One region of the Lysinibacillus sp. NPDC098008 genome, then DNA from elsewhere that is predicted to be linked to it. Evidence: predicted binding sites of a transcription regulator. Region 1 holds the regulator's gene; the other holds the start of a gene.

Evidence for each region. The regulator LexA, encoded in region 1, represses DNA repair genes until DNA is damaged. The targets are predictions, from matches to a motif close to CGAACATATGTTCG.
Region 2: parE (DNA topoisomerase IV subunit B) is a predicted target of LexA. The motif match lies at 931-944, and genes of this name have one in related genera.

The regions. Positions count from the first base shown of each region.
Region 1 covers NZ_JBIWBA010000003.1:3,268-9,206, reverse strand. Annotated here, with positions in the region: gene def (peptide deformylase) at 1-491, shown strand, start outside; gene ACIQVU_RS04745 (YneB family resolvase-like protein) at 507-1,175, opposite strand; gene yneA (cell division suppressor protein YneA) at 1,172-1,486, opposite strand; gene lexA (transcriptional repressor LexA) at 1,654-2,271, shown strand; gene ACIQVU_RS04730 (gamma-glutamyl-gamma-aminobutyrate hydrolase family protein) at 2,533-3,255, opposite strand; gene ACIQVU_RS04725 (prepilin peptidase) at 3,290-4,042, opposite strand; gene ACIQVU_RS04720 (hypothetical protein) at 4,104-4,793, opposite strand; gene ACIQVU_RS04715 (hypothetical protein) at 4,790-5,383, opposite strand; gene pilM (type IV pilus biogenesis protein PilM) at 5,383-5,939, opposite strand, start outside.
Region 2 covers NZ_JBIWBA010000001.1:66,205-72,143, reverse strand. Annotated here, with positions in the region: gene plsY (glycerol-3-phosphate 1-O-acyltransferase PlsY) at 1-518, opposite strand, end outside; gene parE (DNA topoisomerase IV subunit B) at 964-2,940, shown strand; gene parC (DNA topoisomerase IV subunit A) at 2,937-5,378, shown strand; gene ACIQVU_RS00340 (coiled-coil domain-containing protein) at 5,571-5,939, shown strand, end outside.

The DNA.
Region 1 (5,939 bases):
TGACAATACCTGTTACAAAAGAGGATCAAGATATTTTATTATCCATGCTGCAGTATTTACAAAATAGCCAAGACCCCATGCTGGCGAAAAAGTACAAATTACGGCCAGGGAGTGGGCTATCTGCGAATCAAATCGGACTGGATAAACGAATGTTTGCTGTACTGTTTAATGACCATGAACAAAGGCAGGAAATGATGTTTATCAACCCTAAAATTATCAGTCATTCAGTAAATATGATTTACTTACCTGAAGGAGAAGGCTGCCTCTCTGTCAATCGACCTGTTCATGGTTTTGTACCGCGCTATGAGCGAATTAAAGTAAAAGCCTATGATATACACGGGCAAGAATTCATTATGTCGTTACAAGGATATGGTGCTATTGTTGTCCAACATGAAATGGATCATTTAAACGGCATTATGTTTTATGACAGAATCAATAAAGAAAATCCATTTAAGCTACCAGATAATGTGATAATTGAAAGCTTATATTAAAAAGGATTAGCGGGCTTATGAGTTGCCTGCTAATCCTTCTTGATATTCTTGGAATCGGCGATGAACAGTTGCTTTACTTACTTCAAAGCCCAATCCCTTCAATGTGATTGAAATTTCCTCAAAGGTAAATCCACGCTTACGCAAATTAATAATTTCTTCGACTGGTAGCTCCTTACGCTCCTGCCCGTATGGATTCCCACGATTGGATAAGTTATTTTCAGGACGATAGCCATTTTCCACAGCCCGTCGCATACCACGACGAATTTTAGCATTATGAATTCTGCGCTGGTACTCCTCGACAATCGCTAAAATCTCAAGCAACATCGTATCCATTTCATTTAGCTGAACAGGTCCTGCATCCCGCATAGAAAACACATTTGTTGCTGATTTTTGCAATAAATGTAGCACCGCCATTCTTGCATTGCCACGACCTAAGCGTGTTTCATCTTGTACAAAAAGAGCATTAATATTCTTTTCTTTAATAAAATCCAGCATTTCAAGCAAGCCTTCTCGTTCCACATCATAGCCACTATGCTTATCCTGAAAAACGCCCTTTACCTCATAGCCCTGCTCCCTTGCATAGCATTGCAGTTCTTCCTGCTGACGCTCTAAAGAGGAGCTTTGTGTTTCTTTCTCAGTGCTCACACGACAATAGACAACGGCTGATAGTTGATTATTTCTCATTGTTCATTTCTCGCAATTTCAATTGTTTTGATGCGATTGGCTTGATCATCCAGTACAGGTATTACTAATGATTTACCAGCTACAATTTTAATATCTAGTAGTTCATTTTCTACTTTTACAAGCTTAATCCAATCATCTGTACTCATTTTACCACGATATTGTTCTGCTAACGACCATAAGCTATCTCCATGCTCAACCTGAATTTCTGCGTAACGTATATCTCCTGGATCAGTAATGTAAAGGTATGCTGCAAACAGTAAACAAGTTCCTACTAAAATTGAGATATGCGTATTTTTCTTTAACCAAATCATAGTCATTACCCCTTTTCTAGAATGTTTGTTCGGAATGTATGTTCTTATAATAAAACGAACAAACGTTTTTGTCAAACACTTTTTTCGAACCTATGTTTGCATACATGTTCGTATTCTGTTATACTAACAAATAAGAAGAATAATATTAGAAAAAAGAGGTGAGCAATATGAAAAAAGTTTCAAAAAGACAAGAGGATATTTTAGCTTTCATTAAAGAAGAAGTACGAACTAAGGGTTATCCACCATCAGTACGTGAAATTGGGGAAGCAGTTGGACTTGCTTCAAGCTCAACGGTTCATGGTCATTTAGCTCGGTTAGAGCAAAAGGGTCTTATTCGCCGTGACCCTACAAAGCCACGCGCAATTGAAATTTTAGAGCCAGAGGAATCCGTTCAAAAGCAACATGTTATTCATGTGCCGCTTGTCGGGAAAGTTACAGCTGGTTCTCCTATTACAGCGATTGAAAATATCGAAGAATACTTCCCATTACCAGATGCCTATGGCACAAGTGAGGATCAATTATTTATGTTAGAGATTATGGGTGAATCCATGATTGAAGCAGGTATTTTAGATGGGGACTTAGTCATTGTCAAGCAAAGGTCAACTGCTGATAATGGAGATATTGTTGTAGCCATGACAGATGAGGATGAGGCAACTGTCAAGCGTTTCTTCAAAGAAAAAAATCATTTCCGTTTACAGCCTGAAAACTCAACAATGGAACCAATTATCGTTGATCAAGTTTCCATTTTAGGACAAGTTGTAGGTCTTTATCGCCGTGTTCATTAATATTTTAAAATACACATAAATTTTTTGAGGATTATGCATTTCTTTGCTGAGCATGTCCTCTTTTTATTTTTATAGGTGAATGTTCCTGCGAGAGTAACCGCTATTCGCTCCATGCGTCAAACTAATCATTCAAGAAATTACAGCCAATATGATGTATCGCTACTATAAATCGAAGCCAGCATTAAGTATGTCTTTGCGGTTGCATATAAAAGAAGCAAAAGCCAGCGAGAGCGAACTTCTCAATAGCTTTTGCCTACAACCCTACATATGTTTCTTAAATTTCAAACTCGCCTCAATAAATGCTGAGAATAGCTTTAACGCATGCTGATCTCCTACAGTAGCTAGTTCCTCTGGATGCCACTGCACAGCTAAACAAAATGGTAGCTCCTTGTACACCATCGCTTCAACAATACCATCACTTGATAGTGCCGCTGCTTGACAGTTATCGGCTAGTATCTTTACAGCCTGATGATGCAATGAATTAACAGCGATTTTTTCCTGCCCTATTATATCCATTAATAAATTATTAGCCGCAATTTGCACATAATGCGTTGCCACCATTCGATCTGATTGTTGCGCATGCTGTAACAGCTTTGTACCAGCATAGTCGCTATCAATATCTTGATACAATGTGCCACCTAGCGCAACATTTAATATTTGTAAGCCACGACAAATACCGAAAATAGGCATTTTCCGCGTAATTGCTTCCTCAATTAAAGCTACCTCTACCGCATCTCTTGCGGGATGAACTTTTCCTATGTTTGGTGAAGGATCTTCGCCAAACAGGAACGGATGTATATCATGACCTCCAGATAGCAATAAACCATCTGTAAGAGCTAATATTTCTGCTACATCCTGCTCTACGCCAATGGGAATAATTAGCGGGATACCTCCTGCTTCAATAATACTTTTACTGTAAGCAGCATTTAACTGTGAAGATAAACTATCGTCCACAAAGGCTGTAATACCAATAATTGGCTTCACCCAATCCCCTCCATACTTACGAAAGATTCAACAACTACCAAAACCCTAAATACCAATGTATAAACGAGTCACCATAGAAATAAACAATTATTGCTGCTAATGCAATCGATGGCCCAAATGGAATGGGTGTTTTTCTTCCTTGTTTTCGTTTTGCTAATACTACTAACCCGACAACTAAACCAATAACGGCTGCTAAAAATAGTGTTAACAGTACATTTATTGTACCAAGGGCAAGACCAATTAAAAAGAATAATTTAATATCGCCTCCCCCCATACCGCCTCTGGACACAACGGCAATACCATATAATATGCCAAAGCCAACGACAGCACCTACAAGGCAATCCCACCACGGTGTGAGGGGCGATAATATGCGCCCGATAAGAAGAAAAGGCAAAAAGAATAGCAGCACCTTATCTGGAATTAGCATATAAGCAAAATCTGATACAACGATAATTATCAATAATGAAATAAATAATAATGCGACAATCAATTCGAGCCCCCAGCCTAGCTGCCAATAAGCAAAGGCAAAGAATACGCCTGTGAGCAGCTCCATCATTGGGTAAAGCCAAGAAATTCGATAGCCACAGCTTCGACATTTTCCACCCAAAGATACATATGACAAAACAGGCACTAAATCACGTGCTGTTAATTGCCTATGACAATTGGTGCAATGTGAAGGTGGCTGGATAATTGATTCCTTTTTTGGTATTCGTAAGCCAACGACATTATAAAACGAACCAAAGACAAGCCCAAAAACAAAGAAAATAATTGTATAAACCAATGTCAAATTGTGATCCCCCTAAACAAATAGACGCCCATACAGTTGAAGTATGGTGCGTCTATAATCGTTATTGTTCCCCATCATAATAGAACGTCGTCACTTGAACCGTAGCCTGTAAAGTAATATCTTCTTGTGTTAGCTGCTCCTGCTCTCCTGGTAATTCAAACTCAATCATATCTATTTTCATGACACGCTCTAGTTGTTCAATCTCTCGTAAGAAGCCTTCAAGAGAAGTAGAATCAAGTGCATCAACCTCTAAAATAAACGTAATAAGCTTTAAATTAGCTGGTAGCGATTCCTTCGAAAGAGAGGCAATTGGTGTATTTGTTTGCTCCTCGCTCTGCTCCCCATTTACTTCTGCTTCGGCTTGCTCCAGCATATTCAGATCGGCAGTTACATCTGCTTCTGTAACAGCTCCATCCTCATTATGAACCGTTAATGAGTCAATACGTGTGCCCGTCACTTCCTCAATTTCAGCTAAATCAAGGATAATTTTTTCAACTGCTCTTGTAGCAGGCAGCTTTTGTCTTAATGTTAAAATATTAACCGTAGGCTGCCCCTGCTCCTTGTCCAATTGAGCAAGCTGTTCTTTTATACTAGAAATCTCTTGTTGTATTTGCGTCACACTATTTTCCTTCAGTGCCACATCCTCTAACTTCGGTAATAACAAATAATAGTAAAACGCAAATAAAATAGCAGCTACTAAAGCAACTAACAGAATAATCGTTGAATGTTTACTACTTGTTAATTTATTCATGAGCGTCGTCCTCCAGCTAAATACATAAAGTCAATTGTCGCTGTAATGGACACAGAATAGCGAGGAACCTCTTTAAATTTTTGCTCAGGTGTTAGCTCCTTCTGCTCGCCAAGCTCTATCTCAAAGTTAGATACAGTATTAATTTGTGCATCTGTAAAAAAGTTGCTCATTAAAAGCCGCTCAACATAGATTGATATATCTGTCATTGTTTCAAAATCCACTTCAATATTGACTGTGTTGGCTCCAAAAACATAGCTACGCAAATAAGCTTGCGCTGGTAATAATATTTTTGTTTCATCAATAAGTGGTGTTACTGGATAGGAAACGCTTTGAATAAATGCTATAGACTCCTCCAATGAGCCTTGATCAACACTTTGTCTTGCATCCAGCTCTTCCCGTAATTGCTCAAGCTGTGTTGTGAGTGCCTGTTCTTCAGCAGTTAAACGTGCTACATCATTTTTAGCATTAAAAAATAAAAAGATAAAATACGCAATAATAATGCCAATAAGTAATAGAATCAAACCATAGAGAAGCTTTGGAGAAGCTTTTCTTTTTTCAAGCTGCGGTAAGAGGTTAATATCTGGAACCATTAATGAACCTCCTTTAAAGCTAAGCCAAGCAACGTTGAAAACTCTTTTTTAAAGTGTGGGAAAAGCTCCTCAATTTGTGTGTCGGTAATGACTAGCAATGGTGTATCTAAATTAGATGCCAATAAATTTCCTATGGACTTTAACAATGGATTATCACCAAGCATAATCATTTCATCCACTGTTTTTTCACCTTTATGCAAGGAGAATTTAAAGAAATTCATAATTCGATCAATCTCTAAAACTTGATCCATAACAATCATTTGATATTCTTCTGTTTCACCACTATAAATAAATTGATAATTAAATTCATCAACCATTTTTCCCTGCCATTTTTCTATATCTGTATCAATGGATTGATAACGTAGAAATTCAACCTGACCATTGGAAAAAATACTGATTGATAGCTCATTAATGGACCATTCAGCAATTAAATACGTTTTATCAGGTGCTAGCAATGCCATATGGTCCAGTAAACGGATATTACATAAAGCGCGAATATCTGCAGCTTCAGGCTCTAAGGAAACATCCAAGAGCATCCCTACCATTTTGGTAATTT
Region 2 (5,939 bases), on a different contig from region 1:
AAGGCTACTAGGATACCTAATGCATAATCGCCTGTAACAAAATAATAAACGATTGCATAAATAAGTGCTACTAATGCGGCTATCATAGATGTTAAGCTAACGATTTTTGTGATTTTTAATGTCACAATAAATGTAATAAAGAGCAGAACGAAGAGCGGCCATGAGTAACCAAGCAATACCCCTGCTGATGTTGCCACTGCTTTGCCGCCACGGAAATTGGCAAAGATAGGGAACATATGACCAATTACCGCAACCAAGCCAAGCATTAATGGATGGATGGAGCTATCTGCAAAAAAAGGCAATGCCACTAATAAAACAGCGGCTGTCCCCTTTAAAACATCCATGATTGTTACAACAATGCCTGCCTTTTTCCCTAAGATGCGAAAGGTATTGGTTGCACCTAGGTTCCCACTGCCATGCTCACGAATATCTGTATGATAAAAAAGTTTGCCTATCCATAATCCAGAAGGTATAGAGCCGATTAGATAAGCGCATAAAATAATAAGTCCATTGATCATAAGGTGGATTCCTTTCCTTCACTTGATAACGAATAGTTTGTCACAAGTATTTTACACTTTTTCTTGCGAATCTACAATGTTCGGAAGGAGAATTCGTAGCAAGCCTTGAATTCAATAGATAATCCAACTACTAGAGAGTAATTGGGTAAATATAGGGATAATGGTCATTTTGTCAATCGATCATTCCTTTGATAGAATAGTAGTCTGACGCTAGTTTGTCCGTTCAAATGTTTGCAACTAAATATGAAAGGGTTCGTCAAATGATACGGACGATAAGTAGCTAGCTGTGTTGTTGAAATCCCAATTTTAAGCAAGTGTTGCAGATGTTTACTATATACAAAGTAAAATAACAACGACTTGTCGCTAGTGCTTGACAGGAAATGCTATGATTGATTAGGATGAGAATAGTAATAGAACATGCGTTTGTTTTTTGGAGGGGAATTTTTTGACGAATAAACAGTCACCGAGCGTCTATAATGATGACGCCATACAAGTATTAGAAGGATTAGAAGCGGTACGCAAACGACCTGGCATGTATATCGGTTCAACGGATGGCCGTGGACTTCACCACCTTGTGTATGAAATTGTAGATAATGCGGTGGATGAAGCGCTGGCTGGCTTTGGGGCTCATATTATTGTCACGATTCACAATGATCAAAGTGTAAGTGTGCGTGACTTTGGGCGTGGGATGCCGACAGGGATGCATAAAATGGGAAAGCCAACGCCTGAAATTATTTTTACTGTGTTACATGCTGGCGGAAAATTTGGGCAAGGCGGCTATAAAACAAGCGGCGGCTTGCATGGTGTAGGCTCTTCTGTTGTGAATGCGCTATCAACGTTTTTAGAGGTAACGATTCATCGTGACGGGAAAATCTATCGTCAGCGTTTTGAAAATGGTGGACATCCTGTGACAACGCTTGAAGACATCGGACAAACAAAGCAAACAGGAACACTTGTTCGTTTTTTGCCAGATGAAACAATTTTCTCTGTGACGAAATTTAACTATGATACATTAGCAGAGCGTTTACGCGAGTCAGCCTTTTTATTAAAGGGCTTAAAAATTGAATTAATTGATGAGCGCGAGGAAGGCAAAAAGGATGTGTTCTTTTATGAGAACGGCATTGAAGCTTTCGTTGCGTATTTGAATGAAGAAAAGGATGTGCTACATCCTGTAAAATATGTAGAAGGTATCCAAGATGATATTGAAGTAGAATTTGCCTTTCAATATAACGATGGCTACTCGGAAACAATTTTATCCTTTGTCAATAATGTGCGTACGCGTGATGGTGGCACACATGAAACAGGTGCAAAAGCGGCACTCACACGTGTATTTAATGAGTATGCAAGAAAAATTGGCTTGCTGAAGGAAAAGGATAAAAACCTAGAAGGAACGGATATTCGGGAAGGTCTAGCAGCCATTGTATCTGTGCGAATTCCAGAGCATTTACTGCAATTTGAAGGACAAACAAAGGGTAAACTTGGTACAAGTGAAGCTCGTTCTGCCGTAGATAGTGTTGTATCTGAGCAAATTTTATATGTGCTGGAGGAAAATGCAGAATTATCGGCATCTCTTGTGCGAAAGGCGATTCGTGCCCAGCAAGTGCGTGAGGCGGCTCGAAAAGCGCGTGAGGATGCACGAAATGGCAAGAAAAATAAAAAGGGTAGCACGATTTTATCAGGAAAATTAACGCCTGCACAATCACGCAACGCTGCTAGAAACGAGCTGTATTTGGTCGAGGGCGATTCTGCGGGCGGCTCCGCGAAGCAAGGTCGTGATCGCACATTCCAAGCGATTTTACCATTGCGCGGGAAGGTCATTAATACCGAAAAGGCAAAGCTGCAAGATATTATGAAAAACGAGGAAATTTCAACGATTATTCATGCGATTGGCGCAGGTGTTGGGTCAGATTTCTCCGTTGAAGATTCAGCGTACAATAAAGTTGTGATTATGACCGATGCTGATACGGATGGGGCTCATATTCAAGTGCTGCTATTAACGTTTTTCTATCGTTATATGCGCCCACTTATTGAGGCAGGCAAGGTCTTTATTGCACTACCACCATTGTATAAAGTGTCCAAAGGAACAGGGAAAAAAGAAGTGGTTGAATATGCTTGGACAGAAAGCGATTTACAAAAGGCCATTAAAAAAGTGGGTAAGGGTTACATACTACAGCGCTACAAAGGGCTTGGTGAGATGAACGCAGACCAGCTATGGGATACAACCATGAACCCTGAAACACGTACATTAATTCGTGTCACAATCGAGGATGGTGCACGAGCAGAAAGACGTGTCACAACATTAATGGGCGATAAAGTAGAGCCACGTCGTAAATGGATTGAAGCCAATGTCGATTTCGGCATGGAGGATGATGTCAATATTTTAGACAATGAATTCATCCAGCAGGAGGAGGGCCAAGCATGAATAGTACGGAAAAGTTTCAAGATTTACCTTTAGAAGAAGTAATGGGTGACCGTTTTGGTCGCTATAGTAAATATATTATTCAAGACCGCGCGTTGCCTGATGCACGTGACGGTCTTAAACCTGTACAGCGCCGTATTTTATATGCAATGTATACAGAGGGCAATACACATGATAAGCCATTCCGTAAATCGGCTAAAACCGTCGGGAATGTGATTGGGAATTACCATCCACACGGCGATAGCTCTGTCTATGAAGCGATGGTACGTATGAGTCAGGATTGGAAAGCGCGTCATATGCTGATTGAAATGCATGGAAATAATGGCTCAGTGGATGGGGACCCGCCTGCTGCGATGCGTTATACAGAGGCACGACTTTCTACGATTGCGGCGGAAATGCTGCGAGATATCGGTAAGAAAACGGTAGAGTTTGTGCCGAACTTTGATGATCAGGATATGGAGCCAACGGTGCTACCTGCACGCTTCCCAAATTTATTGGTCAATGGCTCAACAGGGATTTCTGCTGGCTATGCCACAGATATTCCACCACATGCACTAGATGAGGTGTTAGATGCTGTTTTAATGCGCTTAGACAAGCCAACTGCTACAGTGGATGAATTAATGACGGTTATTCAGGGACCTGATTTCCCAACTGGTGGCATTATTCAAGGTGTTGAAGGCATTAAAAAGGCTTATGAAACAGGTCGTGGCAAAATTATTGTACGCGCACAGGCTGTTGTGGAGCCGATTAAGGGTGGCAAGGAGCAAATTGTTATTACGGAATTGCCATACGATGTCAATAAAGCAAATCTTGTGAAAAAAATTGATGAGCAACGCGTCGATAAGCGCCTAGAAGGAATTGCCGAAATTCGCGATGAATCCGACCGTACAGGCTTACGTATCGTCATCGAGCTGAAAAAAGATGTGCCAGGGCAAGGCATTTTACAGTATTTATTTAAAACAACCGATTTACAAATTGCTTACAATTTTAATATGATTGCCATTCATAATCGTCGTCCAACGATGATGACCCTACCATTGTTATTGGATGCTTATATCGCCCATCAAAAGGAAGTTGTCACAAATCGTTCTATTTACGATTTACAAAAAGCAAAGGATCGTTCACATATTGTTGATGGGCTAATTAAAGCACTATCTATTTTAGATGAAGTCATTGCAACGATTCGTTCTTCTAATGATAAAAAGGATGCCAAGCAGAATTTACAAGCGAAGTTCGATTTTACTGAGGTGCAGGCAGAGGCAATTGTTAGCTTGCAATTATACCGTTTAACAAATACGGATATTACGGAGCTACGTCAGGAACAGGATGAGTTAAATAAGTTAATTGCGAAGCTAGAGGGGATTCTGCAAAGTGAGGCTAAGCTTGTGCGCGTTATTAAACAAGAGTTGCTAGATATTAAGAAACGCTTTACAGAACCTCGCCGCTCGAAGATTGAGCAGGAAATTGAAGAAATTAAAATTACGTTAGATGTGCTTGTGCCAAGTGAGGAAGTGGTGGTCACTGTAACAAAGGATGGCTATATTAAACGTACATCCACACGCTCACATGCCGCTTCCAATGGGCAAGATTGTGCCATGAAGGATTCGGATTATTTATTGTATGAGGCAACGTTAAATACACAGCACCATCTATTACTCTTTACAAATCGAGGCAATTATATTTATCAGCCTGTTCATGAGCTGCCTGATATTCGCTGGAAGGAACTCGGTCAGCATATATCTAGCATTGTGCCAACAGGTGAGGATGAATCTATTATTGCTGCGTATGGCTTTGCCACTTTTGAGCGGCCAAACACATATATTCTTACAGCAACAAAGGATGGTCAAATTAAGCGATCACCATTAGCCGATTATGCTGTAACTCGTTATTCAAAGCCCATTAAAACAATGAATGTGAAGGCTGGCGATATAATGATTTATGCCGCACCTGTCACAGATGAGGTAGAGCTGATGCTCACAACGGATACTGCCTATGCTATTCGTTTCCCAATGGAAGAATTACCTGTAACAGGTGTTAAAACAGGTGGCGTAAAAGGGATCACATTAAAGGAGGGAGAATCCTTAGTGGGTGTCACTGTGTTACAGCCTGATGTAACACAGTATGTTGTTATTGTGACACAGCGCGGAGCTGTTAAGAAAATGAATGTGACGGAAGTTGAGATGGCAAGCCGAGCAAAACGCGGGCTTAAGGTCTTGACCGAGTTAAAAGCAAATCCACACCGTATTGTTGCCGTTGTGCAGGCTACCGATCAGGAGCGGGTGGTTATTGAAACGGAAAAAGGTGTACAGGAGGTCTTGGATGTACGGGCTTTAACACGTGCAGACCGTCATTCCAACGGCTCCTTTAAGGTTGATATTGCAACAGATGGCGCCATTTCGCATGTCGTGATTGACAAAAAAGAAGACGTAGAAGAAAGCTAGTTACAGGTTCACCGCCTAGTATCACGATACAGGGCGGTGTTTTTTCTATCTTGAAAATTATCTATTCCTCGCTTTACTCACCGAATAGCCTATAATATGATAGAAACATAGGGAGATATAAAATAGTGTCGGATTATGGCAATACATCGAAAATATAGGAAATTTTAAAATAACTAAGAAAGGAGCTTATGGATGACAGATCGCCAATTACTTGAATTAATGCTGCAAAAAGTAACAGGTATGGAAACGAATATCGGGGATATGAAAGTGGATATCCAAAATATGAAGGTAGATATTCAGGAAACAAAAACAGATATTTTGAATATTAAAGCAGATATGCAAGGCATGAAAGCCGATATTCAAGATACAAAAACAGATATTTTGAATATTAAAGCAGATATGCAAGGCATGAAAGCTGATATTCAGGAAACAAAGACGGATATTTTAAATATCAAAGCCGATATTCAGGAAACAAAAACAGATATTCTAAATATCAAAGTAGATATGCAAGGCATGAAAGCCGATATTCAGGAAACAAAGACGGATATTTTAAATATCAAA